4 regions of the Rhizobium sp. NZLR8 genome follow, and region 1 is predicted to be linked to each of the others. Evidence: riboswitches for the same ligand, from Rfam matches in the RefSeq annotation. Region 1 holds a riboswitch; each other region holds the start of a gene.
What was found. Region 1 has a riboswitch for cobalamin ahead of cobU (bifunctional adenosylcobinamide kinase/adenosylcobinamide-phosphate guanylyltransferase). Riboswitches for the same ligand answer to the same signal wherever they lie in the genome.
Positions count from the first base shown of each region.

Region 2: linked by a shared signal. The riboswitch ahead of nrdH (glutaredoxin-like protein NrdH) and the one ahead of cobU (bifunctional adenosylcobinamide kinase/adenosylcobinamide-phosphate guanylyltransferase) in region 1 are both predicted to bind cobalamin.
Region 3: linked by a shared signal. The riboswitch ahead of HJB89_RS15225 (CbtB domain-containing protein) and the one ahead of cobU (bifunctional adenosylcobinamide kinase/adenosylcobinamide-phosphate guanylyltransferase) in region 1 are both predicted to bind cobalamin.
Region 4: linked by a shared signal. The riboswitch ahead of HJB89_RS12730 (ABC transporter substrate-binding protein) and the one ahead of cobU (bifunctional adenosylcobinamide kinase/adenosylcobinamide-phosphate guanylyltransferase) in region 1 are both predicted to bind cobalamin.

Region 1 covers NZ_JABDVY010000024.1:74,836-81,866, reverse strand. Annotated here, with positions in the region: partial or broken gene cobN (cobaltochelatase subunit CobN) at 1-122, opposite strand, end outside; gene cobW (cobalamin biosynthesis protein CobW) at 127-1,176, opposite strand; gene cobU (bifunctional adenosylcobinamide kinase/adenosylcobinamide-phosphate guanylyltransferase) at 1,181-1,705, opposite strand; cobalamin riboswitch at 1,837-2,233, opposite strand; gene HJB89_RS32115 (chloride channel protein) at 2,487-4,277, shown strand; gene HJB89_RS32110 (adenylate/guanylate cyclase domain-containing protein) at 4,304-5,476, opposite strand; gene HJB89_RS33540 (DUF1127 domain-containing protein) at 5,701-5,889, opposite strand; gene HJB89_RS32100 (DUF4242 domain-containing protein) at 6,073-6,348, opposite strand; gene HJB89_RS32095 (hypothetical protein) at 6,391-6,879, opposite strand.
Region 2 covers NZ_JABDVY010000028.1:16,250-23,280, reverse strand. Annotated here, with positions in the region: gene nrdF (class 1b ribonucleoside-diphosphate reductase subunit beta) at 1-310, opposite strand, end outside; gene nrdE (class 1b ribonucleoside-diphosphate reductase subunit alpha) at 327-2,531, opposite strand; gene nrdI (class Ib ribonucleoside-diphosphate reductase assembly flavoprotein NrdI) at 2,510-2,914, opposite strand; gene nrdH (glutaredoxin-like protein NrdH) at 2,928-3,149, opposite strand; cobalamin riboswitch at 3,419-3,644, opposite strand; gene HJB89_RS32855 (heavy metal translocating P-type ATPase) at 3,973-6,246, opposite strand; gene HJB89_RS32850 (helix-turn-helix domain-containing protein) at 6,318-6,740, shown strand; gene HJB89_RS32845 (TIGR03862 family flavoprotein) at 6,810-7,031, shown strand, end outside.
Region 3 covers NZ_JABDVY010000006.1:26,683-33,713, reverse strand. Annotated here, with positions in the region: gene HJB89_RS15235 (bifunctional diguanylate cyclase/phosphodiesterase) at 1-816, opposite strand, end outside; gene HJB89_RS15230 (histidine phosphatase family protein) at 1,269-1,823, opposite strand; adenosylcobalamin (AdoCbl) riboswitch at 1,901-2,043, shown strand; gene HJB89_RS15225 (CbtB domain-containing protein) at 2,057-2,266, shown strand; gene HJB89_RS15220 (CbtA family protein) at 2,280-3,026, shown strand; gene HJB89_RS15215 (hypothetical protein) at 3,078-3,710, shown strand; gene HJB89_RS15210 (sulfite oxidase-like oxidoreductase) at 3,695-4,357, opposite strand; gene HJB89_RS15205 (sensor histidine kinase) at 4,549-6,342, shown strand; gene HJB89_RS15200 (sigma-54 dependent transcriptional regulator) at 6,339-7,031, shown strand, end outside.
Region 4 covers NZ_JABDVY010000004.1:469,262-476,292, reverse strand. Annotated here, with positions in the region: gene HJB89_RS12750 (HIT family protein) at 119-610, shown strand; gene HJB89_RS12745 (hypothetical protein) at 678-1,241, opposite strand; gene HJB89_RS12740 (ABC transporter ATP-binding protein) at 1,343-2,107, opposite strand; gene HJB89_RS12735 (iron ABC transporter permease) at 2,104-3,135, opposite strand; gene HJB89_RS12730 (ABC transporter substrate-binding protein) at 3,141-4,157, opposite strand; cobalamin riboswitch at 4,331-4,587, opposite strand; gene blh (bifunctional sulfur transferase/dioxygenase Blh) at 4,844-6,124, opposite strand; gene HJB89_RS12720 (cupin domain-containing protein) at 6,660-7,031, opposite strand, start outside.

The sequences.
Region 1 (7,031 bases):
GCGATGGCGGCAAGCTCGCTGTCGGCGGCCGACAGGAACACGATATCGCCCGGCGTCTGCCCGAGGTCGATCGCCTCCTCGCAGTCGCTGATCGTTCCCTGTTGGGCCAGAAGCAGATGCATGGGATTACGCCAGCGCCTCGATCGCCGCCCTAACAGCGTCCTGGTCCATCTCGTGCAGACCGATGACCACGAGGCGCGTGGCGCGCGTTTCGCTCGGGGCCCAGGCACGGTCGAAATAATGGTCGATGCGGCTGCCGACGGCCTGGATCTGCAGGCGCATCGGCTTGCCGGCGACATCGACGAAACCCTTGAGACGCAGTACGTCATGGTCGGCGATAATCGTCTTCAGGCCAGCAATGAAGCCGGCGGGATCGGCGACCGGGCCGAGTTCGACGACGAAGCTGTCGAATTCGTCATGGTCGTGCGGCGCGCCGTCCTCATGCTCCAGCTCGTGATGCGATTTGCGGTTGGCGACATCGTCCTCCGTGCCGATGCCGAGGCCGAGCAGAATTCCGGCCGACACCTCGCCATTTTTCGCCTCGATCATCACCTGCTTGCGCACCGTGCGGGAGGCGACCTCGTCGCGAACCCTGATAAGGCCGGCAGCGTCGATCAGGTCGGTCTTGTTGAGTACGATCAGATCGGCGCAAGTCAGCTGATCCTCGAACAACTCCTCGATCGGGCTTTCGTGATCGAGCGATTCATCTGCGCCGCGCGCCGCCTCGACGGCATCGTGGTCGTCGGCGAAACGGCCGGCGGCGACAGCCGCGCTGTCGACCACGGTAATGACGCCATCGACCGTCACCTGGGTGCGAATGTCAGGCCAATTGAAGGCCGCGACCAGCGGCTGCGGCAGGGCAAGGCCCGAGGTTTCGATGACGATATGGTCGGGCCGCTGTTCACGCTCGAGCAACTTCGTCATCGTCGGGATGAAATCGTCGGCGACGGTGCAGCAGATGCAGCCATTGGTCAGCTCGATGATATCGTCCTCGGTGCAATTGTCAGCGCCGCAGCCCTTCAGCACCTCGCCATCGACGCCGAGATCGCCGAACTCGTTGATGATGAGCGCGATCTTTTTGCCGCCGGCATTGGTGAGCAGGTTGCGGATCATCGTCGTCTTGCCGGCGCCGAGAAAGCCGGTAATGACGGTTGCGGGAATTTTCTGCTGGTTCATGAACTTAACCCTTCATTTTCAACGGCAGGCCTGCCGCGATGAAATAGACTTCGGCGGCCTTGGCCGCAATTGATTGGTGCAGCCGGCCGGCATGATCGCGGAATTCCCGCGCCATGCGATTATCCGGCACGATGCCGAGGCCGACCTCATTGGAAACGAAAACGAGCTGCGCCTTCGCCTGCGGCAGAAAATCGGTGAGCGCGGCAAATTCCGCCGCCATATCGCGCTCATCCATCATCAGATTGGTGACCCAGAGTGTCAGGCAATCGATGAGCACGACGCCGCCCTCGCGGTCGATAGCGTCAAGCTTGCCGACGAGATCGAGCGGCTCTTCATGCGTCGTCCAGGACGGGCCGCGATCGGCTCTATGTTGGGCAATGCGCGCCTGCATTTCCTCATCCCAGGCGCGGCCGGTCGCGAGATAATGGCGGTCGAGGCCGATCGAAATGACAAGGGACTCGGCGAAGCGGGATTTCCCCGAACGGGCGCCGCCGAGGATGAAGACGGTGTTGGAGGGAGCGGTCGTCATGCGCAGACGCCCCTTTGGTGGGATGCCGCACCCCACCCACTCGATCGCGCCGCACAAGGCCGCGCCGAATTCAATCGTTCAGCCAAAACAACCTCCGTGCTGGCAGCGGGCCTCTTGCCCAGGGTTGGGCTTCTCGCCCGGCACGGGATGGCAGGTCTCCTGGCTCGCGGTTATCGGCCGCGATCGGGGCAGACCGGAAACCGGTCGCCCTGATCGTGCCAGCGGATCTGCCTCGCCTTCCCGGCTGCATCGATGAAAAGGTGGACGATTCGTAGACTTAAGAGGCGTCCGACCCCGGTTGATCATCATGCATGTCCAGTGGCTTTTCCGGCATGTCGCCCGTCCCGCCCGCTTGCATTATTGCAAGCCGCCGGCCGGAAGGGCTCGATGCCGGATGGAAGACCCTGACCGCTCTACAGTCGCGGGGTCGGCTGTGATGAAGGCGCCCGGCTTGGGTCCGCCCCGTCACATTCCCTTTTCATCCGGAAGGCGTAACACCGATCCGGAACCATCCGTTATATCCGAGGATGGTCAGGTGACCATCCGTTGAGGGATGGTTAGGCAAGCTCAGGGGTGAAGTCAACCGCCCTCGACGGCCGGCAGTGGCTAGACAGGCGAGGCAACGCCAGCAACACGACTTACCCTACCTAAAACATCGTCATTTATCAGATACTTACGTCACAAATATTTATCCAGGGCGCCGGCTTTTCGCCACAATTGCACTGCAAGCGGACTGCGCCATCGCCCTTGACCGGGCCTCTTCCTGCCTAGTTGTCTTGCCATGCTTATGAAATTGGATCGGCGCCGGTTCCGAGCGCTGCGTGTTTTCTTCGACCCGGGGCGGCTGCGGGCGCTGACCCGCCGCAGTGAGGTCGGCCTGTCGCTGGCGGGTGCCGTCGTCGGCATCACCTCGGGTCTCGCCGTCACCGGCATGAGCTACGTCTCCAATCAACTGCATCAGATGGTCTTCGGCATCGACGACAGCGAGCGGCTGAGCTCGTCGGTGATCGACGACAAGCTGCTGCTTCTCACTGCCCCCGTCATCGGTGGCGTCCTGCTCGGCCTGTTGCTGTTCGTACTGGCGAAACGGCGCAAGAAACCGATGGTTGACCCGATCGAGGCCAATGCGCTGCATGGCGGCCGCCTGTCCTTGACCGACAGCATCATCGTTGCCGTGCAGAACCTGATTTCCAACGGGTTCGGCGCCTCCGTCGGCCTCGAGGCCGGCTATACCCAGCTTGCCGCCGGCCTCGCCTCGAAATTCGGCCTGAAGCTGCAGCTTCGCCGCTCCGATCTGCGCACCCTCGTCGGCTGCGGCGCGGCGGGCGCTATCGCCGCTGCCTTCAACGCGCCGCTGACCGGCGCCTTCTACGCCTTCGAGCTGATCATCGGCACCTATACGATCGTCTCGCTGACCCCTGTGGTCGTCTCGGCCCTGGTTTCCACCCTCATCGCAAGGCTGCTCACCCACGGCGATTTCACCATCGACATCGGCAGCTTCGGCGCAGTCGTGCCGGCCGATTATATCCCGGCTATGCTGCTCGGTGGCTTCTGCGCTGGCGTCGGCATCCTGATCATGCAGGGCGTCTCCTTCGTCGAGGAGCTGGCGCGCAAGAGCTCGATCGCCCCGCCCTTCCGCCCGGCGCTCGGCGGCATCGTCGTCGGACTTCTGGCGATGATTTCGCCACAGGTGCTCTCGGCCGGCCACGGCGCGCTGCATCTCAATCTCTCCCGCGAGGTGGCGATCCCGGCGCTGATCGGCCTCTTCCTGTTGAAATCCCTGGCCTCGGCGATCTCGATCGGCTCCGGCTTCAGGGGCGGCCTGTTCTTCGCCTCACTGTTCATGGGCGCCCTGCTCGGCAAGCTCTTTGCCTATTGCGGCCCCTATTTCGCCGATGCGACGCTGACGCCCGTCATCTATGCCGTCGTCGGCATGAGCTCGCTCGCCGTCGCCGTCATCGGCGGGCCGCTGACGATGACGTTCCTGGCGCTCGAAATCACCGGCGATTTTCCGATCACCGCCCTGGTGCTCGCCGCCGTCATCACCTCCTCACTCGTCGTCCGCTCAACCTTCGGCTATTCCTTCGCCACCTGGCGCTTCCACCTGCGCGGCGAAAGCATCCGCAGCGCCCACGACGTCGGCTGGATCCGTAACCTGACAGTGGACAAGCTGATGCGCGCCGACGTCAAGACGGCAAGGGCGGGTATTTCGCTGGAGGAATTCAAGCAGGCCTTCCCGATCGGCTCGACCCAGCGCGTCATCCTCGTCGAGGAGAGCGACAAATATGCAGGCCTCGTGCTGGTGCCGGAGATCTACGCCAACCCGACCGACGTGCAGGACGAGGGCAAGACGCTTGCCGATTTCATCCACTACCGCAACGATTTCCTACAGCCACAGATGAATGCCAGGCAGGCGGCGGCGATCTTCGACAAGAGCGAAAGCGAAGCACTCGCCGTCGTCAACAACCTGATCGAACGCAAGGTGATCGGCCAGCTCAGCGAAAGCTATACGCTGCGCCGCTACAGTGAAGAACTTGACCGTCGCCGTCGTGAGGTCTCAGGCGAGATCTGAACTTGGTCGCGCCTTTGATCGGCGCTTCATGACACAGAGTTGGCGAGCTTGAAGACGTCGGCCCGCTTTGAAACTCCACGCAATTCGAACGACCCGAGATACTCGCAAGCCACCGTACAGTTGGCCGCGAAACTCTCCGACAGCAGAAGGTGCTGCTCAAGCGTACCGCAGAGTTTCTCCAGCCGCGAAGCCTCGTTGACCGCCCTGCCGATCACCGTGAAGTCGAGCCTGCCGTGAGCGCCGACATTTCCGTAGAAAAGCTCGCCGAGATGCAGCACGACATCGATGCCGATATCGGGGCCTCCATTGCGCGTCCGCTCGCGATTGAGCTCTTCGTTTGCCTTCAGCAGATTCTGTGCCGAAGCCAACGCAGCCTTACACGCCCTTTGCGGATCCTCGGCGTCCGTCGGAAAGATCGCCAGCACGCTGTCGCCCATGAACTTGAGGATCTCGCCGGAATTTTCCTCGACATGCCGGTCGATCAGCTCGAAATGCTCGTTGAGAAACCCGACGATCTCGCCTGGCTGGTAGGCCTCGGTCAGCGCCGTGAAATTGCGGAGGTCGGCAAGCAGGATGGCGGCATCGATGGAGCCACCCATTCCCCTGCGGGTTTCGCCCGCAAGGATGCGCGCACTGGTCCTGGCGCCGGTATAGACGGCGAGGATATCGGTCGCGGTCTTCGAAACCGCCACGCGGTAAGCCGCCAGCCCCAGCGCCGGGAACAGCTCTTCTATGATCGCCAGCTGTTGATCGGAAAATCCGCCCGGCGCGTCGCTCGTCAGCGAGAATCCGAGCCCGCGCAGCGCGACTTCCTTCGGGAATTCGAACAGGCTGATCACGTGATCCGTGCCACCGGCGAGCGCGAATTCGTTGAGTTCGCTGTAATCGAGCCCCTCGCCGCTCGCCAGGTTCCATCGCCCCTTTGTTTCGCCGCGGCTCAAAAGGTGAAAGATCGGCGTCTTCTCGAAGTCACGTTCCGTCTCACTGCCGTGCTCCGCATTTTCAAGGACAGTCGCACCGCCCCGCATGAAATTAGCCGAAACGCCGCGATACATGGGATGGAGGGACGGCATTCTGATACTCGCCCGCCAGATCGGAAATCCGTCCGCGATCAGCCGGTCGCACAGACCGGCGACGAGGTCGCCAATATGCTCGCTGGTGATCCCCTGCTCTATAAGCCATTGAATATGATTTTTAATTTTTCAATCTCCGCATGAGGACCGAGAACCGGCAATGGCCATTTCGCCCTCGAGCCCGATGAGCAGAACGGCACAACGGGCGCTCAACGAGCGGTCTTACACCTGCCGTTCATTAACCTGCTTCGCGTCGTTATACTACACCCGGGCGAATGGGAGTGATGCGGAATTCTGGCCTTTTCTCGTCGAGCGTTTTGCCTCGCTTCGATGTGCAAAGGGCTGCTCGGTCAGCGGAATCTGTTCCAGTCTCCATCCCGCGAGGCGACGAACGGGATCTCGCTTCTCGACGCCGCAATGTCCTTCAGCATGTGGTCCGACAGCGCGCCAAGCCGATTTTCCACCGACTGCCGTCGTTGCCACAGGATGAAGTTACGAGCCGGAGAAAACAGCAGCAGCACCGCTTTGCGCAGTCGCAATTCGAACGCGCCTAGAGCTTCTCGTTCATGATCGTCCCCTAGAGTCGTGCGCCGATCCCAAGATCGCTGCGCCTGCGAGCCGGCCGGCGCCTCGTCCGCCGGCCAGCTCCCGCGCCCCGGCGCATCACCTCGAAATCGGTTTGCGGAAAGTGGGCTTGCCGCGCGCGCCATCGAACGCGGTGTTTAACGCGCGGCCGAATGAGGGCCGATGAGGCTCGTGATCTCCGTCACGCGGTCCGCAGGAAAGCCACCCTTTTCCGCGTGCCGATAGACCGCTTCCGCACTCTCGGCCTCATGAACGCAGTACATCTTGTCGCCAGTCACATAGCTGGTGATCCAGCTATAGGGTTCGCCGAGGGAGGCCACGACGGCGTTGGATTTCGCCGAGATCTCGCGCAGGGTTTCCTTGCTCATATCTCCGAGACCTGGAATATTTCGTTCGACAACGAATTGCGGCATTGTTTTATCCTTTCATGATGCCTTGAGTGACGCAGCGCTTCATCAACCGTGCGCATGCCGGCAGCTGACGTCGGGGTTCATGTCGGCGAACGATCCCTTCGGATTGTCCTTCCATGCCCAGACATGCAACTCGTAGAAAGCCGGAAGGCCGTAGCGGTTCGGTGCATTCGTGAAACTGAACAGCTGACCGCCGAGATTGGCGGGACCTTTCGTCGTGATGTATTCGACGGCGACCAGTTTCATCTTGCCGTGTTCGTCAGGCTCGTACATCACGGCTTCCGGCTTGGAGAGATCAACGGCCTCATCCTTGATGAGGTCGGCATTGACATAGTGGATGCCCATAGCACCCCCATCGATGCCGCTGGTGCACGGGATCGGCGAATAGCCTTCCCTGACGGCCTGGTTGACGTCCTGGAAGCGCGCATTGGCCTCCCGGACCTGGTTCGGCAGGCCGGCGCCGCCGCCGAGCGCTGCAGCCGGTAAAACTGCGATAAAGAGAAGCGCCGCGATCGGCGCTTTGGTCGCTTTCATGAAGATTGCCCTCCAATTTCTGGTTGTCCAAGCCGAGTGGAATCCGGCCGGCAGTGGCGTTGTAAGAAATCCACGCGATGAAACATCTCCCGCGTGGGGGATGAAATCTTCCGCAAATCCCGGAAATGAAGGCGTCCTGGCCGGCGGCAATT
Region 2 (7,031 bases), on a different contig from region 1:
CCTCCATGAACGAGACGTTGGAAAGCACCGCCTCCTCATGCGGCGTTGCCGCATCCTCCATTAGCCTGATGGAGCCGACGCCGTTCTGGATGGTGTCGAGCAGCGTCAGCCCGGTGAAGACCCGGATAGTGAGCTGCTGCTCGGCCGGCGTCAGCGTCGCCCAGGATGGAATGTCGTTGGAAAGCGGCACTTTCTCCGGCAGCCAGAAATTGCCGGTCAACCGGTTCCAGACTTCGAGATCCTTGTCGTCCTCGACCCGGTTCCAGTTGATGGCGCGCACGCGGGACGCCGGTTTGATTTGCATGTTCATGAAGTTTCCCGGTCGGTTAGAGCGTGCAGGAGACACAGCCCTGCACCTCGGTGCCGGACAGCGCCATCTGGCGAAGGCGGATGTAGTAGATCGTCTTGATGCCCTTCTTCCAGGCATGGATCTGCGCCTTGTTGATGTCGCGGGTCGTTGCCGTGTCGCGGAAGAATAAGGTCAGCGACAGGCCTTGATCGACATGCTGGGTCGCCGCCGCATAGGTGTCGACGATCTTCTCCGGCCCGATCTCATAGGCGTCCTGATAATAATCGAGATTGTCGTTGGTCATGAACGGCGCCGGATAATAAACGCGGCCGATCTTGCCTTCCTTGCGGATTTCGATCTTCGAGACGATCGGATGGATCGAAGAGGTCGAGTGGTTGATGTAGGAGATCGACCCTGTCGGCGGTACTGCCTGCAGATTCTGGTTATAGAGACCGGAAGTCTTCACCGCCTTCTTGAGAGCCGCCCAGTCCTCCTGCGTCGGAATATCGATGCCGGCAGTTTCGAACAGCGTCCTAACTTTCTCCGTCGCTGGCTTCCATTCCTGGCTCGTATATTTGTCGAAATATTCGCCGGAGGCATATTTCGAATTTTCGAAGCCCTTGAAGCTCGTGCCGCGTTCGACCGCGAGGAGGTTCGAGGCGCGGATTGCGTGGTAGGTCACCGTATAGAAATAGATATTGGTGAAATCGACGCCTTCCTCTGAGCCGTAAAAGATGCGTTCGCGGGCGAGATAACCGTGCAGGTTCATCTGCCCGAGGCCGATCGCATGGCTCTCGTCATTGCCCTTTTCGATCGAGGGAACCGAGGAGATATGGCTCATGTCGGACACGGCCGTCAGCGCCCGGATCGAGGTCTCGATCGTCTTGCCGAAATTGGCGGAATCCATCGCCGCGGCGATGTTCAGCGAGCCGAGATTGCAGGAAATATCCTTGCCGAGATGCTTGTAGGAGAGGTCGTCATTGTAGTCGCTCGCCTCGCTCACCTGCAGAATCTCCGAGCAGAGATTGCTCATCGAAATGCGCCCGGCGATCGGGTTCGCCCGGTTCACCGTGTCCTCGAACATGAGGTAGGGATAACCGCTCTCGAACTGGATTTCGGCGATCACCTGAAAGAATTCGCGCGCCTTGATCTTCTTCTTGGCGATGCGGGCGTCTGCCACCATCTCCCGGTAGTTTTCCGTCACCGAAATCTCGGTGAAGGGCACGCCATAGACGCGCTCGACGTCATAGGGCGAGAACAGGTACATGTCCTCGTTATTCCTCGCGAGTTCGAAGGTGATGTCAGGCACGACGACGCCGAGCGACAGCGTCTTGATGCGGATCTTCTCGTCGGCATTTTCGCGCTTGGTGTCGAGAAAACGCATGATATCGGGGTGATGGGCGTTGAGATAGACCGCGCCCGCGCCCTGGCGCGCGCCCAGTTGATTGGCATAGGAGAAGCTGTCTTCGAGCAGCTTCATCACCGGAATGATGCCCGACGACTGGTTTTCGATCTGTTTGATCGGCGCGCCGGCCTCGCGGATGTTCGTCAAGGACAGCGCCACGCCGCCGCCGCGCTTCGACAGCTGCAGCGCCGAATTGATCGACCGGCCGATCGATTCCATATTGTCCTCGACGCGCAGCAGGAAGCAGGAGACGAGCTCGCCGCGCTGTTTCTTGCCGGCATTAAGGAAGGTCGGCGTCGCCGGCTGGAAACGGCCGGAAATGATCTCCTCGACCACGTCGCGGGCAAGTGCCTCGTGCCCACGCGCCAAGGCCAGCGCCACCATGCAGATACGATCTTCGTAGCGTTCGAGATAACGCTTTCCGTCGAAGGTCTTCAGCGTATAGCTGGTGTAATATTTGAAGGCGCCGAGGAAGGTCGGAAAGCGGAACTTCTTGGCATAGGCCTGGTCGAACAGGTCACGCACGAAATTGAAGGAATACTGGTCGAGAACCTCCTGCTCATAATAACCCTCGGTCACGAGGTAATCGAGCTTTTCCCGGAGATTGTGAAAGAACACCGTGTTCTGGTTCACATGCTGCAAAAAATACTGCTTCGCCGCCATGCGGTCCTTGTCGAGCTGGATCCTCCCCTCGTCGTCATAGAGGTTCAACATCGCGTTCAGCGCGTGGTAGTCGAGCGCTTCCGCCGCTTTCAAAGGGCGTTCGCCGGCGGGATGAGCAAAAGTGTTATGCGGTTTTGCGCCCGCATCCCGCGTCAGAGTTGTTCCCGTGTCCAAAATCGTTCCATTCCGTGTTTAACGTTGGCGACATCCGCTTCGGTGCCCAGCAGCTCGAACCTATAGAGGTACGGCACTTGGCATTTCTGTGAGATCACGTCGCCGGCGAGCCCATATGTCTCGCCGAAATTGCTGTTGCCCGCGGCGATCACGCCGCGGATGTGTCCTCGGCTCTCCGCATCGTTGAGGAAACGGATAACCTGCTTGGGAACGGCCCCCTTGCCCCCGTCGCCACTGTAGGTCGGCACAACAAGCACAAAGGGTTCACGAATAAGGAATGCGTCTGCGGCACCTGTTGGAATGCGCGCCGCGCACATTCCAAGCTTGGCGACGAACCGATGGGTATTCTCGGACCGGCTGGAATAATAGACGATCAGCCCCATCGTTCGGCCTCGATCAGGAGAGCGCGCTGATCATGTCGGGACGGAAGCCGGCCCAATGCTGCTCGCCGGCGATGACGACGGGCGCCTGCATGTAGCCAAGGCTGCGGACGCGATCGAGCGCTTCGGCATCCTCGGAGATATCGACGATGTCATAAGCGACGCCCAGGCGGTCGAGGGCGCGGTAAGTGGCGGTACATTGGACGCAGGCCGGTTTGCTGTAGACGGTAATGGTCATGATATTCCTCGTGACGACGCGATTGGGACGCAGGGCATCGATCGGAAATCTCGCGATATCCGTCGAAACATTCTCTGATGGTTTGAACGATGCGGCCTGTTCAGCCGCCGGGCGTGATCCGCCCTCTGCTTAGCGCGGGTTGCGGCCTGAACTGAGATACTGACATGACTTCACCCCGAAGTGGCTCATGCGGAGGATCGAGCGGCCTTGCGAAACGCGACGCGGATATCATCCGCAGCCATGCAACGCGACCTTCCGGACTCCCCGCCCGTGGACGTTTTGTTCGAGGCAGGTCTCCTGGCTCACGGGTCAAAGCATCCTGCCCAGCCTTCCCGGAGCATTATGCTCCAGTGGCCTGAAATCGGACAGTTGCTCGCCGCTTACAGTTGCGGGGGCAGCTCCGGCATAGCCGCGCCATAATGGCGCAACGCACCGTATTCCCGTCTTAGCCTGCGATTCTCACGAATCGAAGGAACCTCGAACACTAGATATGGTACGCGAATCCAAATTCGCGTCAATGGATGGTTTGTGCATTGCGTTACGGCAGGTTTGAAATCACTGCATTCCTGTGAAAAACAGGGATAACGAAAGCTTAAGGAAAACAGGCGGTGGACAAGGCTCGAACGAAGAGAGCCGGTCTATGGCCGCTCTCAGTTTGATGACAAACCTCCCTCTCCGCCTCATCCTCGGCCTTGTGCCGCGGATCTACTGCCTATCGACCGGAGGCAGATGCCCGGGACAAGCCCGAGCATGACGAAAGAGGGGTTGGCGTCCGTTGTCAGCGGTCTACGGTGACGAGCGCCGCAAGGACGTTATCGGATGTTTACATCCTTACTCGAAGCAATCGCAGCGCGTTGATCGTCACCAGCACGGTGGCGCCGGTATCGGCGAGGATCGCCGGCCAGAGGCCGGTGATGCCGGCAATCGTCGTCACCAGGAACACCGCTTTCAGGCCGAGCGCGATGGTAATATTCTGCAGGATATTGCGCATCGTGCGTTTGGACAATTCGATCATCCTTGCCACGTCGCCGACGCGCCCGTGCAGCACGGCGGCATCCGCGGTCTCCAGCGCCACGTCGGTGCCGCCGCCCATGGCAATGCCGATATCGGCTGCGGCCAGCGCCGGCGCGTCGTTGATGCCGTCGCCGACCTTGGCGACGACGAAGCCCTCGCGCTTCAATTCGACGACGACCCGCTGCTTGTCCTCAGGCATCATCTCGCCGCGCCAGTCGATGCCGAGCATGCCGGCAACGGCTGCCGCCGTCCGCTTGTTGTCGCCTGTCAGCATCATCGCCTTGACGCCGGCTGATTTGAGCGTGGCAAGCCCGGCCTGCGCGTCCTCGCGCGGTTCGTCGCGCATGGCGATCAGCCCGGCCGCAACATTGTTGACCAGCAGCACCGAGACGCTCTTGCCCTCGTCGTTCAGGTCAGTGATGCGTGCCTCCTGTTCAGCACCGAGTGCGCCGCGTTCGCGGGCAGCGGGCGGCGACAAAAGATCCAGCGCCTCGCCGCCGGCTTTGCCGCTGACCCCCTTTCCCGGCAGCGCCTCCAGTTCGAAGGCCGGCGGCATGGGAACGCCGTCCGCCTTGGCGCGGTTGAGGATCGCCAGCGCCAGGGGATGGCTGGAGCCCTGCTCCAGCACCGCCGCGCGCGACAAGACTTGCGCCTCGCTCAATCCGAAAGAAATGATATCAGTCACCTGAGGTTTGCCTTCCGTCAGCGTGCCCGTCTTGTCGAAGGCGACCATCGTCACCTTGCCGAGCGTTTCCAGCACCGCGCCGCCCTTCATCAGCAGCCCGCGCCGCGCACCCGAAGAAAGCGAGGCGGCGATCGCCGCCGGCGTCGAGATGACAAGCGCGCAGGGGCAGCCGATCAAGAGGATGGCAAGGCCCTTATAGATCCATTCGCCCCACGACCCACCGAACAACAGCGGCGGAACGATCGCGACAAGTGCGGCGACCACCACCACGCCGGGCGTGTAATAGCGCGAGAACCGATCGATGAAGCGTTCGGTCGGCGCCTTCGATTCCTGCGCTTCCTCCACCAGCTTGACGATACGGGCGATGGTATTGTCGGCTGCGGCCGCGGTGACGCGAACCCTGAGCACCGCATCGCCATTCACGGTTCCGGCAAACACAACGGCATCGACGCCCTTGCGCACCGGCGTACTCTCGCCCGTCACCGGCGCCTCATCGATCGCGCTCTCGCCTGAAATGATAACGCCGTCCGCCGAGATACGATCGCCAGGACGCACCATGATAATCGCGCCGACGGCAAGGCTTTCCGCCGGCACCTCCCGCGTCTGGCCATTGTCTTCGAGCAGCGCGCTCTTCGGCACCAGGGCCGTCAGCGACTGGATGCTTTCGCGCGCCTTGCCCGCAGCCACCCCTTCCAGCAGTTCGCCGACGAGGAACAGGAACACGACAGTTGCCGCCTCTTCGCCTGCATTGATGATGACCGCGCCGACGGCGGCGATCGTCATCAGCATCTCGATCGAAAACGGCGTGCCGGAGAGAGCCGCCATGACGGCGCGCCGCGCGATCGGCACCAGCCCGACCAGCATGGCCACGATGAAGGCATAGGATGCGATCGCCGGCACCAGATGGTCGATAGCATAGGCAGCAACGAGTGCGGCACCCGAAAGGATGGTCAGCCGCCCCTTCTTGCTCTGCCACCAGGGACCGGTCATCGGCGCATGGTCGTGCCCATGCAGCCCCCCGATTTCCTTCTGGCCATGGTCGTGGTCATGATCGTGACCTGCGTGATCATGGCTGGCATGATCGTGATCTCCATGGTCATGGCCCGCATGATCGCCATGATCATGTCCGTGGTCGTGATGATCGTGTGCGCCGTGGCCTTTCGCCGGCGTCGTGCTTCCGGCAAAGGGCGAGACCGAATAGCCGAGCCCCGTCACCTTCTTCTCGATCGCCTTGAGATCGCTGTTGCCGTCGTGCCGGACGGTCATCGTTCCCGCCATCACCGAGACCGAAACATCGGCGACACCCGCCACGCGCCTGACGGCCGTGTCGATCTTGGTCGCGCAGGCGGCGCAATCCATACCGCCAACCCGGTATCGTGTCTCGTTCGTCTCAGCCATGAACCGCTTCCTTGTCAAACAGAAGCATCCCTCCTACATCCTCTAGCGGCTAGAGGTGCAAGAGGAAAATCATGAAAAAGATCACGATCGGCGAAGCTGCACGCCAAAGCGGCGTCAAGGTGCCGACGGTGCGCTATTATGAGAGCATCGGCCTGCTTGCGGCCCCGAGCCGCAGCGAAGGCAACCAGCGCTCCTTCGAGCCTGCCGATATCAACCGCCTCGCCTTCATCCGCCACGCCCGTGAATTGGGCTTCGAAATCGAGGCCATCCGCGCGCTGCTCACGCTGCAGGATGATCCGCACCAGTCCTGCGCCTCGGCCGATGCCATCGCCAAGGCCCGCCTTATTGAAGTCGAGCAACGCATCCGCAGCCTGATGGCTTTGAAGGCCGAACTGGAAACCATGGTGGAAGGCTGCGGCCACGGCCGCGTCGACCAATGCCGCGTCATCGAGGTTCTCGCCGATCACGGCCAGTGCACCCATCCGCACCACTGATTTCCATCCTTGCAGGCAAGGCGCGCCCGCGCCAAAACTGCACGCAGAAAGAATCAGGCGAAGACATCCATGAACCAGAAGCGGATCGCGATTATCGGTGGCGGCCCGGCCGGCCTTGCGGCTGCCGAGCTGCTTTCGCTGTCCGGCCATGCGGTGACGGTCTATGACGCCATGCCGACCTTCGCTCGCAAGTTCCTGCTGGCCGGAAAGTCGGGTCTCAACATCACCCATTCCGAGGACTATGGCCGTTTCACCACGCGCTTCGGTGCGGCAGCCGCCCGCCTGCGCCCC
Region 3 (7,031 bases), on a different contig from region 1:
CCGGGTTTCCAGTGCAGCGCGTTCCGTTACCTTGTCCTGCATTGCAGGTTCGAAAACGAAATAGTGGTTGGGTCCTCGAGATTTCGCCTCGTACATGGCGAGGTCGGCACGATGAGCGGCATCTTCCAGCGGTTCGGCTCGCTCGGCCCAACGGTCATAGCCGACGCTGGCGCCGACTTCGACGGCAAAACCATCGATATGGATCGGCCGGGTGACGGCTTGGATCAGCAGCCTGGCAAAACGCTCCTCGCGCTGCGCCGTCAGAGCAAAGGCGACAATGATGAATTCGTCGCCGCCGAAGCGATAGACGCAATCGGCGTTGCCGAGCGCGCAGATCCGTCTGGCAACCTCGATCAACAGAACGTCGCCGCCCTTGTGACCGACGAGATCGTTGACCTTCTTGAAGCCGTCGAGATCGACGGAGAAGATGGTGACGTTGCGGCTCCACTCTTCGACCTCGTACTCGTCGTCCTTGACTGGCCGTGAGAGAATCTTGCGCTCGAAGGCGTAGCGGTTCGGCAGTTTGGTCAGATGGTCGTGGGTGGCGGTCCAATCGGCCTTCGCCTGAGCGGCGGCGCGCAGTTCGGTTTCCTTGCGCAGGTCGGCGATGCGCAGCACCGAATAGATGAAGCTCATGGCGCCGGCGATACCGAGCGCCAGAACGAGCTTGTCGGCGCCGTATTCGCCGAAACCGGTCATGAAGAAGACAAGGCTGTCGTCAAGCTGCAACAGCGCGCCGAGGAGCCAGAGGGTTATCCCAAGCCCGACAATCGACACGCATTGCCTTCCGGCCTTGCTTTGGAAAAACACCGGCATATGGTCTTCTCCGACTCCACCCGCGCCGAAGTAATCATGAAAGTCTGAAATGTTCGTTGAAACCAGAAGGCGAATTATCAGAGGGGCAGCCTATGGCTGTGCCGTGGAGGGACTGAGGGCGCTTTCGCGGAACCGGGTAAAACGCTGAGCGCGATCGTCGTCGTGGTTGCAGACCGGCAGGCGGGGGAAAGAACGAAGGCGAGCGTGCCGTGGCACCGCTCGCCCTTTTCGTGCTTCAGGCGGTAACGATCAGCAGCGGTACGCTGACGATGAGACCGACCAGAACCGCAATTGTGGCGACACGCACCAAACGCAGGCGCCGCGTGCGCTCCCCACTCCAGTCATATGTCATGTCTTCCATCTCCTTGGGACAAGGAAGTAGTCCCGGTAGAACCGGGTTCAATAGAGATGACGCGATTTGCTTGTGTAAGGCTGGATAAAATGAGGGATCGCTAATGCTGGAATCGCAGAGACCAGCGCCGTCCATTGCTGGTCATGCGAACAATGCCAAGCGGCTCGACGTCGACGAGCCAGAAGGAGGAGAGCGGCGCCTGAAGTACGTACGCGATCGCCGCTCGGATGACGGCCGCGTGGCTGACGGCGATCACATGGCCGCCGAGAGCGGATTCATTGTCCATCCAACCGCCGACACGTGTTCTGAGATCAACAAGGCTCTCGCCCCCGTGCGGAGCCGCTTCAGGATCGCACATCCAGGCCATGAGGTTCTCCGGCTCTTCTGCCTCGATCGCTGCGATCGACCTGCCGGCCCAGCGCCTGTGATCGCAGTCGCGAAGCGCCTGATCTATCCGGGCGTCGAGGCCGAGGGCTTCGGCCGTCTGGCGGGCGCGCAAAGCCGGGCTGGTGACAATACGATCGGCGCGGGGCAGGGCGGTCATCCTGGCCGCTTCTTCCGCGGCCTTGTTGTCCAGCGGTTCATCGAGCGGGAACAGGGCCTTGCGGCTCGCTGCCGTCGCGCCGTGGCAGATCCAGATAAGTCGCGTATTCACGGTCGTTGCGATCTCCGGATAGCGGTGGGAACAGCCCTTCGCCGCTTCATGAAGTTTCGTTGACAGGCTCTTCGGCCTGCAGATATAACCGTGCTGTTGCGGGTTTGGAAGCCGGTGTAAATCCGGCACGGTCGCGCCGCTGTGACCAGCGTGTCGAAGGTTCTTCGCGCTGGAAGTCAGACCCTGCCGCATAAGCACTCTTTCGACTGAACGCGTCATTCCCGGAGGAATACATGTCTGACACCACTTTTGCGCCCGTCGCGGCACCGGCGCCAATCCCGGTAGGAGAAATCCTGCCTTGGGCGATCTTCGGCGGCCTGTTGATGCTGATCGCCATCTATTTCGTCGGCACCGAGGAAGGCGCGATGGCGCTGTTCAACGGCATGTATGTGCACGAATTCGTGCATGACGGCCGTCATCTCCTCGGCTTTCCCTGCCACTAAGGGGGATCCTGACATGGTCGGAAATCTTCTACTTCGCGGCATGCTCGCGGGGCTGATCGCTGGCATTCTGGTTTTTGCTTTCGCGCATATCTTCGGCGAGCCGCTGGTCGATGCGGCGATCGCCTTCGAGGAGGCGAGCGCCCAGGCGGCGGGCGAAGCTGCCGAACCTGAGATCGTCAGCCGTGCCACGCAGGCCGGTCTTGGCCTCTTCACCGGCGTCATGGCCTACAGCATTGCCGTCGGCGGGCTTTTCGCGCTCGCTTTCGCTTTCGTGCACGGCCGCATCAGCAGGCTTTCGGCACGCGGCACCTCGGCGGTCATCGCCCTTGCCGCCTTCGTGGCGATCGTCGTCGTTCCCGGTATCAAGTATCCGGCCAATCCGCCGGCGGTCGGCAATCCCGATACGATCGGCGTCAGGACCGAGCTGTTCTTCCTGATGATCGTCGTCTCGATCGCTGCTTTGATTGCCGCGGTGGCGCTGTCGCGGCGCCTTTCCGAGCGTTTCGGTCTGTGGAACGGGGCGATCATCGCCGGCATCACCTATCTCGTCTTCATGGGCCTGGTGCTCTATTTGCTGCCGTCGATCAACGAAGTGCCGGAGAAGTTCTCGGCGATGGTGCTCTGGCGTTTCCGCACGACCTCGCTCGGCATGCAGGTGATCCTCTGGGCAACGCTCGGTCTTGGCTTCGGAGCGCTGGCGGAAAAGCTGCTTGCCGTGAAGGGCGGGCAGCGGGCTCGACCGGCACCGGCATTTCACTGAACGCATCGAGGGGCGCCGCCTTGCCGGCGCCCTCAAGTTTTTCGAGCGAGTATGAAAAGCAGCAAAACCATATCGATTCTGTCGACGGCGTTTGCCGCCGCCGCTTGGTTTTGTGCGGTTGGCGAAAACGCGCTTGCCCATAGCCGCAGCGTCGGCGGCAGCGATACCGGCCTCGATATCCCGGAAATCTCGCATGGCGAGATGGCGGTGATTTCAGACTACCGCGGCGAAATTGTCGGGTTGGCGTCACGCGCGACTGATACAAACGAGCTGTTCCGGCGCGTTCTGAACTATGCCGAAATCCAATATTCCTATTGTCTCTGGGGGCGGATGCCGGGCAGCGTGAGCGACGAGGAGAGCCCGTTCAACGAATGTGCTCATGCTTATCTCGCGGCGGCCAAGGCGGTATTGCTTGAGATGCGTGAGATGCCGCGGGAGGCCGTTGCGGCTAATGAAATCATTTCCGCGGTCGATGCCGACATGGTGCGGCGCAGCCTGGCGCTCATCACTTGCAGGTTCAGCGGCGAGGCCTTCAACACAGCCGATGTCGTCAAGCCGCGCTGGAGCAAAGTGCCGTTTCATCCCGCCAGCATGGCGTCGCTGACGGGGCTCGCCGCTCTGTTCGCCCTTGTGACGTTTGCGCTGGGCCGCTTTCTGCGGCCGAAGGCTCAATCGTCGGAATAGCGCTGCTCGCGCCACGGATCGCCATAGATGTGGTAACCGTTCTTTTCCCAAAAGCCGGCCTGGTCGGCGGGCATCAGCTCGATGCGGCGCAGCCATTTGGCGCTTTTCCAGAAATAGAGATGCGGTACGACGAGGCGCATCGGGCCGCCGTGATCCGGCGTCAGCGGCAGGCATTCCCACGATGTCGCAAGGATCGCATCCTCGGCGGCGAAATCGGCAAGCGGCAGGTTGGTGGTATAGCCGTCATAACTCGTCAGCATGACGTAACCGGCTTCGGGCTTTGGCATGGCGCGATCGAGCAGATCGCGGGTCGAAACGCCTTTCCATTTGTTGTCGTAGCGCGACCAGGTGGTGACGCAGTGGATATCGCTGACCTTGGTGCTCTGCTCGATCGCCTGGAAGTCGGTCCAGGTTAGGGTGAGCGGCGTTTCGACGAGGCCGCGCAGCTCGAGACGCCAGCTATTCGTGGAGATGACGGGCTGCTGGCCGAGATCGAGCACCGGCCAGTTTTTGACGAGGTGCTGGCCGGGCGGCAGGCGCTCAGCTTCGGGACGGCTGATGCGGCCGGTCAGGAATTTACCTTCAGCCGCCCATCGACGCTTGGAGCTGGTGAGCTTGCTGTCGGCGGGCGTCTGGTCGTCGCTCATGATCGGGTTCCCTACGATGCCGCAATAGGACATCGGCCTTTGCCGGGTGTCAAGTTTCGACGGGCCCTTGGAAATCACTGTGGGTATTATTAGACTTGTGCCGTCGGGTATGCCTCACTGGGGAGTGGAGGCAGAAAGGGGAGGAGCAGGATCTGTCTTCGAGATATCGTGCGATAGCGGCGCTGCTGGTGATGCCGCTGATCATCTTCGTCTTCTTCACCTATGGAGGCGCGATCGCGACGCGCGCCTATATGGGGGAAGCTTCGGCGCAGGCGAGAACGGCGCTGCGCCTTGCCGTCTCGGCGCTCAGCGGTCATCTCAACCGCTACGAGGCGCTTCCGGCGCTGATCGCCGATCACGACGATATCAAGGAACTGGTGAGTGCGCCTGAAGATGCAGCACTGCGCGGCGCGGCCAATCTCTATCTCAAGGAGATCAACGGGCTGCTGAAATCCTCCGACATTTATGTGGTCAAGCCGGACGGAGAGACGATCGCGGCGAGCAATTACGATGGACCGGGAAGCTTCGTCGGACAGAATTTCAGCTATCGGCCCTATTTCCAGGAGGCGATCGAAGGCCGGCAGGCGCGGTTCTATGCGCTCGGCACCACCTCGCTGAAGCGGGGCTATTATTTCGCTGCGCCGATCCGGGCCGGCGCGGATATTCGCGGCGTCATCGTCTTCAAGGTCGATATCGACATGATCGAATCCTCCTGGGGCGGCGGCGAATACAAGATCTTCGTCTCCGATCCGGAGGGCATCATCTTCATGTCCGGCAGCCCGGAATGGCTCTACGGTGCAATCCTGCCGCTGACGGCCGACCGCATCGCGCGAACGGAAGCGTCGCGGCGTTATGCCAATGCCAGGCTGACGGCACTGCCAGTGACCCGCCAGCGCCTTGAGCCGCACGAGCTGATGACGCTCACTGGCGAGCGCGGTTCGAGCGAATATCTGGTGCTGTCGCACTACATGCCGGCCGAGGACTGGACGGTGAACGTGCTGATGGAGACGAGTTCCATCCGCACCCAGGCGCGCACCGCGCTTGCGGCGGTTTTTCTCGTCCTCTGCATTGCCGGGCTCGCGGTTGCTGTTCTGCGGCAGCGGAGGGCGCGCTTGGCCGAGCGCATGCAGATGCAGGCTGAAGCTCGCAACGAGCTGGAGCGGCGCGTCGAGGAACGCACGGCCGATCTTGCCCGCGTCAACAGCCGCATAGAAGAAGAGATTGCCGAACGGCGTCTGACCGAGCAGCAGCTCCGTCAGACACAAGCCGATCTCATCCAGGCGGGCAAGCTTGCCGGCCTCGGGCAGATGTCAGCTGCGCTGTCGCACGAGTTCAACCAGCCGCTCGCCGCCGCCAAGACCTATACGGACAGCGCCTCCGTTCTCATCGATCGCGGTCGGACGGAGGAGGCGGGGGACAATATCCGGCGGATCGGCGGGTTGATCGACCGCATGGCCGCAATCAGCCGGCACCTGCGCAATTTTGCGCGCAAACCGAACGAGAAGCTCGGGTCGGTTTCTCTCGACGAGGCGATGCATGATACGCTCGAGATCATCGCCTGGCGGCTGAAGGCGGCCGATGCCGAACTCAGGCTTGATTTGGGTAGCCGACCGCCGATCGTGCGCGCCGGTTCGGTGCGGCTGCAGCAGGTGCTGGTGAATGTGATTTCCAACGCGGCCGATGCGGTCGAAGGGCTGGATGACAGACGCATCGAGGTTTCGGCCTTCGAGGCGGCCGGCAAAGTGGTACTGACCGTGCGGGACCATGGGCCAGGTGTACCGGCGGCCATCGCCGAGCGCATCTTCGATCCCTTCTTCACGACGAAGGGCGTTGGCAAAGGGCTCGGTCTCGGGCTTTCGATCTCCTACAACATCATCAAGGATTTCGGCGGCAGCCTTACTGCTGCCGATCATCCCGAAGGAGGCGCGGTATTCCGCATCGAGCTACAATCGGCGGCACGGCTGATGCCGGAGGCGGCGGAATGAACGATGCGAAGATCCTTTTGGTCGACGATGAGGAGGAACTGCGCCGCTCGACAGCGCAGGCGCTGGAGCTTTCCGGCTTTAGTGTCGAGACCTTTTCGAACGGCGATCATGTGCTGGAGCTGATCGGCTACAGCTTTCCCGGCGTCGTCGTCAGCGATATCCGCATGCCCGGCATGGACGGCATGACGCTGATGCAGAAGATCCGCGAACTCGACCCAGAGGTGCCGGTCATTCTCGTCACCGGCCACGGCGACGTTCAGCTTGCGGTGAAAGCGATGCGCGAAGGCGCCTATGATTTCATCGAGAAGCCGTTCACCCCCGAGATGCTCGCCGGCGTCATCCGCCGGGCGATGGAGCGGCGCGGCCTCGTGCTCGAAAACCGGCTGCTGAAGGCGGTCGCCGGCAAGCGCGACGATATCGAGGCGCGGCTGCCGGGGCGCACGCAGGTGATCGTGGATCTGCGCTACCGCATTCGCGCGATCGGGGCGACCGATGCCGATACCCTTATCGTCGGCGAGACCGGGGCCGGCAAGGAGGTGGTGGCGCGGGCGCTCCATGATATCAGCGCCAGGGCGAGCCGGCCGTTCATCGCTATCAATTGTGCCGCGCTGCCGGCGAACCTGATCGAGAGTGAGCTTTTCGGCCATGAGGTGGGGGCCTTTCCGGGCGCGGTGAGGCCGCGTTACGGA
Region 4 (7,031 bases), on a different contig from region 1:
GCCGCGAAGCCAAAAACAAATCCTGGTCGATCTCCCGGATCGCCGTTGCAGCCTTCGCAAAACTGCTTAGTCTCCGGCGTCGCAAATATGCATTTGCGAAGACCGAAAGAGGCAGCGCTTGGAGATTCCTCAGCACTTTCATGTCGCCGAGACCGCGGGATGGCTTGTGAACCACCGCATGAACTCCGCCCTTCCCGGCTATCTCATGATCGGTTCCAAGACCGACACGACCGACCTGTCGGATTTGCCCGAAACGGCGTTGGGCGAATTCGGCCCATTGCTCGCAAGAGCGCAGAGCGCGCTGAAACAAGAATTGAATGCTCTCCGCATCTATATCGGCCGATACGGGCACACGCCCGGTTATCCGATCCATTTTCATGTGATCCCGATATATGACTGGGTGGAGGAGTTGTTCTGGAAGGACAGCCGATATCGCCTGCTTGATAATTTTGCAGAAGGACCGGGAGAAACCGCAACGGACGGCGCGGAACTGACGCTGTTCGTCTGGCGCGAGTTTTGTGAACGCGCGGTCCCGCCACCGGTCAGAGGGCCGTCGGTCTCAGAGGTCATTGCGTTGTTGCGAGAGGCAATGCGGTTTCAGGCGCCTTAGTCCTTGTGCTCAAGCAGTCGGAACTGCGCAGCAGTTTTGGCAGAACGACGTGCATGAAGTCAGACGCCTAAAGCAGCGCCGGTCCCGGCTGTCTTGCAACCAGCGCACGGCCAGCCGCCGCGCCGGCATGAAGGCAGATAAGGCCGATCGCGGCCAAGGAATTGATCAACAGAATACTCGCTACGACCGACGCCGAAAACGCGCTCTCGCCTGACGGAAGCACCGCCGTTGCGGCAAAGAGTACGCCTTCATAGGCAACGAAGCCGGCCATGAAGGCGCCAGCCGCGGTGACGGCAAGGTCCGCCGCGAGACGAAGCACTCCGAGCGCTGCCGCCAGAGATGCGATTGCAGCGATACCGATCGCCAAGCCCCAGGCATAACTGTCCCAAGTCTGGGGATAACCGAGCAGGAGATATCCGACCATCTGGTTGGCGAGCCAGGCCAGCAAAACCGCCGTCACCGCCATCCGCCGAGGAAGAATGACCGCTGACACCGCCGCCAAGGCCACGAAGGGCGTCACGCAGGCAAAAAGCAGGCTGAGAGCGACGCTAGCACCTGAAATGATGACGACCCAGGCGACCGCGAAACCGGGAACGACCGGGCGCAGGGGAAACTGATTTCTTTCGAGCATCGCGAAACTCCGTTCCACCGGGCGCGCGCGCCCCAGGAAATCATACGCCAGTCCTGGAAAAATGCCAGTAAGCCTCTCCCTGAGAACGAATTCCCAGCCGCTCAATCCATGACGTATTGGATATGATGCCGGCCATGCACGGCCGATTTCTGGACATGGGCGCGAACGCCGAAAACACGGGCGATCATATCCTCCGTCAGCACATGCTCCGGTGCGCCCGAGGCGACGACCTCGCCCTTCTGAAGCACCGCCAGGCTGTCGCAGAACATCGCCGCCAGGTTGAGATCGTGCAGCGCGACGATGCAGGTGATGCCGAGTTTCGAGATCAGTTGGAGAATGTCGAGCTGATGCTGGATATCGAGATGATTGGTCGGCTCGTCGAGCAACAACTCGCTCGGCGCCTGCGCCAGCGACCGCGCGATATGGACACGCTGGCGCTCGCCGCCCGACAGCGTCTGCCAGAGCTGGCCCGCCCGCTCCCCCATGTCGACCCGTAACAAGGCCTCATCGACCGCGGCATCGTCCTCCGCGCCCCAGGGCGAGAGCAGCCCGCGATGTGGCGTGCCGCCGAGCCGCACCACGTCGCGCACCGTCAGCTGCGTATCGGTCGTCGACTGCTGCTCGACGAAGGCGATGCGCCGCGCAAGGGCTGCGCGTGACAGCGAGGCGATATCGTCTTCGCCCAGCCGGATGACGCCACTGCGGACCTTCCGCAGCCGGCAGATCAGCCTGAGCAGGCTCGATTTGCCGGAGCCGTTCGGCCCGAGCAGACCGAGCACCTTGCCCTTTGCCACCGTCAGGCTGACGCCGTTGACGATGACCGTGTCGCCGGCGGCGAAACTCACCGCATCGATGGTAATGCTCATGCACTCCTCCGGACGCGATAGAGGATGACGGCGAAGGCCGGCGCGCCGAAGAGCGCCGTGACGACGCCGATCGGCAGGACCTGCTGCGGGATGATGATGCGCGAGACGATATCGGCGCCGACCATGTAGATTGCGCCGCCGAGCGCCGTTGCCGGCAGCAGCCGCCGATGGCCCGGCCCGACGAGAAAGCGGGCGGCATGCGGAATGACGAGGCCGACGAAGCCAATCGAGCCCACCACGCTGACGACGCTTGCCGTCATCGCCGCCGTCAGGCCGAACAGCAGGATCTGGACGCGGCGCACGGCAATGCCGAGCGAGGCCGCCGCGTCCGTGCCGAAGGCGAAGGCGTCGAGCGCCCTGACATGGGCCATGCAGATGACGAAGCCGGCAAGCGCGATCGGCACCGAGAGATAGACATCCGGCCAGCGCACGCCGCTGAGCGACCCCAGAAGCCAGAACAGGATGCCGCGCGCCTGCTCGGCATTCGCCGATGTCGTCACGATGTAGGAGGTCAGCGCATTGAAGAGCTGCGAGCCGGCGACGCCGCAAAGGATGATGCGCTCGCCGGTTCCCCCCGCACCCGTCGCAAGGAAGCCGACCAGCAGAAACGCGATGACCGCGCCGATGAAGGCGCCGCTCGACAGGCCGAAAACACCGTAGCCGAAGCCGAGGATCATCACGCAGACCGCTCCCGTCGAGGCGCCGGCGGAGATGCCGAGCACGTAGGGTTCGGCCAGCGGATTGCGCAGCAGCGCCTGCAGCACGGCGCCACAGAGCGAGAGCGACGCGCCGGCGCTGGCCGCAACCAGCGCCCGGCTCAGCCGATAATCCCAGACGATGCCCTGGTGGATGCGGCTGAGCTCGAAATCCGTGCCGAACAGCCGGTTCGACACCGCCTCCGCCGTGGTCGCTAGCGGGATCGCGATCTCCCCGATCGAAACAGCGAGATTGATCATCAGCCCGAGAAGCAGAAAGGCAGAAATGGTGAGCGCGCCAAGCGCCCACCATCCGTGTTGTCTGCCCGACATTGCCTTCACTGCGAGAGACCGAAGGACTTGATGCCGTTCGCCAAGGTCTCGATGCCGTCGATCGTACGGATCGTCGGGTTCATCGATTGCGCGTCCATCATCACGAAGTGCTCGTTCTTGACCGCGTCAAGCTCCTTGGTCACCGGGTCGTTCTCGAGAAAATCGATCTTGACCTTCGGATCGTCGGCGGCGTAGCGGCGCCGGTCCATGGTCGCCAACACGATAACCGCCGGGTTCGCCTGAGAAATGGTTTCCCAGCCGACCAGCGGCCATTCCTCTTCGGTTGTCACGACATTCCTGGCGCCGATCGCCTTCAGGATATAGGCAGGCGCGCTGTTCTTGCCAGCGATGAAAGCATCGCCATTGACTTGCTTGCTGGAGAACCAGAAGACGATGGGCAGGTTCTTGCCCGATGCGCCTGATATCGACGCGACGGCATCCGCCTCGCGCTTCTTCAACTTGGAAATCAGCCCATCGCCGCGCTCCTTCACGTCGAAGATCTCCGAGAGCTCGGCGATCTCACGGTAGACCAGCTCCATCGTGAACAGCTCCTTGCGCACACCGTCGCCGCCATCGGCGTTGACCTTGGCGACGCAATCGGCCGGCGCGAGATAGGTATTGATCCCGAGATCCTGGAACTGCTCCCGCTTGCCGACGGAGCCCTGCGCGCCGACATGCCATGCGAACTCGGCCGCCACCAGATCCGGCTCCTGCCCAACGACGGATTCGAAGCTCGGATCATTGTCGGCGAGACGCTTTATCTTGCTGTTAGCCTCGGCATATTGCGGCAGGACGGGACCGACCCAGACGGCCGTACCAGCAATCTTCTCGGCAAGGTCGAGCGAGAAAAGAATTTCAGTCATGCCCTGGCCAATCGAAACGATCTTCGACGGCGCCTTCTGGAACGTCACCTGCTCACCGCAATTGGTGATGGTCAAAGGATATTGGGTGGCGGCAAGGCTCGGTGCCGCAAGGCCGATCAGCCCGAAGGCAAATGTCATGGTGGCGAGAATCTGGCGCATGAAAAACCTCGATTGAAGGGAAAAAGCATGGTTATGCCGCACGCGCGGCCGAAGGCACGGTGATACGTGCGCTAACCGCAGGAGGCCCAATCGAGACGGATGCATGCCGAAATTCGGCGAAGGTTCAGAAGGTCAATCATGTCTGTTCCTTGTCCGGGCATCCCCGCCCGGTTGATTGGATCGTGATTGACGGCAGGTCTCCTGGCTTGCGGATATCCGTCGGTTCATCCGCCTTCCCGCGATATCTCGCAGTGGCAGGGCTATAAGCCCTTCAGAGATGGCCAGTCGCTGGCCACACCTGAGATGATCGACAATCCGCATACAGTTGCGGGGGCAGCCACGGTCTCGGTTCCTACTGGGTCGTCCTTACCGTGTTCCCTATTAATCCCCTTGGAGTCATCTTCAGGGAACCGTCGCCCCCAGTTACGTCGCCTGCCCGCAAGACGTCAATGCCTATTGCGGAGGATTGGGTTCGTGCGGGTGAAAAATAGAGACGGAACGTAGGGGCCTTGTTGGCCGGTGTAATATCTGCATCCTCGCCTCCTCAGTATGAGGCTCTCTTGAGCGTTGGCGCCGCTTTCTCCCGTTCCCGCTGTCGTGAGCGCGGCATCCGCCAACGTCCCTGATGCTGATGTGCGCAGCCCGAGAGGGCGAAACCTCGGAGCACGCCGCAACGCTACTTCTTGCTACAACGCATCCAGCGGTATCTTCAGATACCGCCGCCCATTTCCCTCCGGCTCCGGCAATCTGCCTCCCCGAATATTCACCTGTAGCGCGTGCAACATCAGTTTCGGCTTCGGCAGCGTGCGGTCGCGCGCCTGGCGCAGCGCCACAAAGCCGGCCTCGTCGATGCCTGATATATGCGGGTTACCGTTTTTCTGGGCGGCCACCCTGCTTTCCCAGCGCGCGTGGCGTCCGCCGGGCTGATAGTCGTGGCCGGAAAAGAGCCGGGTCTCATCGGGCAGCGACAGGATGACCTGGATCGAGTGCCAGAGGGCGCTGGCGCTGCCGCCGGGGAAATCCGTGCGCGCCGTGCCGGAATCCGGCGTAAATACGGTGTCGTGCACGAAGGCGGCGTCGCCGATCAGATAGGTCACCGAAGCAAGCGTATGGCCGGGCGAAAACATCACACGGGCTTCAAGCCCACCGATCTCGAAGGTGTCGCCATCGGCAAACAGCCGGTCCCACTGCGAGCCGTCGGTTTCGAGTGCCGGCAAGTTGTAGATCTCCTTCCAGAGCACCTGGACGTCGGTGACATGGGCGCCGATCGCCGTCGGCGCGCCGGTCTTTCTCTTGAGGTAATGCGCGGCGGAGAAATGATCGGCATGCGGATGCGTGTCGAGGATCCACGCGACCGTCAGCCCCTCGCTGTCAATATGAGCGAGGATGGCGTCGGCATTCGCCGTTCCCGTCGCGCCCGACATCTCGTCGAAATCGAGCACCGGGTCGATGATGGCACAGCGTTTTGTCACCGGATCTGAAACGACATATTGCACGCTGCAGCTGCGGGGCTCGAAGAAGGCCTTCACACCGGCCGCCTGCCCAGCCCGCTTTTCCAGCCAGCGGCGTGCGCCGGCAAGATCGAAGCCGAGTCTTTGGCCGAAGACCTCGACCTCTCCGGGCTGCATCCGCCCGTCGAGCACCTCTCCCAGCACATAGAGCGTCAGCGCCCGTGTGCCGCTCTTGCAATGAGCGACGACCGGCCCCTTCGCCTGCGTCATCGCCATCTGGAAAGCGCGGATATCGGCCTCGGTGATCTCGGCCCCTTTCACCGGCACGAAGCTGTAGGCGAGCCCCGCGGCAGCAGCAGCAGCCTTTTCCGCGGCATTGCCGGGCTGCCCCGGCTCCTCGCCATCCGGCCGGGCATTGATGACGCCGGCAAAGCCGTTTGCCGCAAAAGCGGCAAAGCCCGCGGCATCGGGCTGTCCCGTCACCGATATCAGCTCATTGACCCTCACGGATGTCATCGAAGCCCCCATGCTACGTGCATCATGCAGTATCGCATGTATATCGATACAATCTCACAAGTATATTGCCGAGCGCAAGAATAGCCGCCTGGCGTTCCCCGCGCCTGCGGCCAGTCCGCAAACCTGAATGATGCCGGCTACGCCATCGAAGCCGCCTTCAACCGCGCCTTCTCCCGCGCCTTCGCCATCCCGCCGGTCGCCTGGCGGGCGATGGCGCGGGAATAGAGCGAGAGTGGGCGTCAGACATCGAGTCGATGGCATTCACCTGGTCGGCAAAGCTTCCGCATCCTGCCCTTTGCCGCCAGCCCCGGCGCCCCCCAAGAGAGCCTCATCCTGAGGTGCCCCGAAGGAGCCTCGAAGGACGAGGCGGGCGCTCGGCGTGGCGGCAATATTGATGCGGAGCAGTGCCGCCGCGTGTCCTTCGAGGCTCCGCCCTGCGGGCTCCGCACCTCAAGGATGAGCAGCGTTGGAGGACGCCGCCCCCATAAGCTCCGTTGTCAATCTTACGCAAGGCCGCGATGGTCGATCAGCGCCATCATGGGCTCTTCAATCCGAGCGCCAGCGTCATGTCGTTGATGATCCCCAATCGCGCTTCGATCACCGCGATTTTCGCGGGCGTATCAGCACCGAAGGCGTCGATATCGATGAACAATTGCTCACATCCGCCCGGCGTCACCATGCCGAACATCTGACCGGGTTCGTCGCTTATGTTTCGCCAGCTGTGCTGTACATGCGGCGGCAGAACGACGACGCTTCCCGCAGGCGCATCGAACTCCTCGTCGCCGCATTGAAATTGGTAGAGCCCATGGATGACTCGAAAGACTTCCGTCTCCCGCGTATGCGTGTGCGGGGCCGGACCATGACCCGGCGGGGTGAAGGTTTCCCACATCCCGAACGCGCCGCCGGT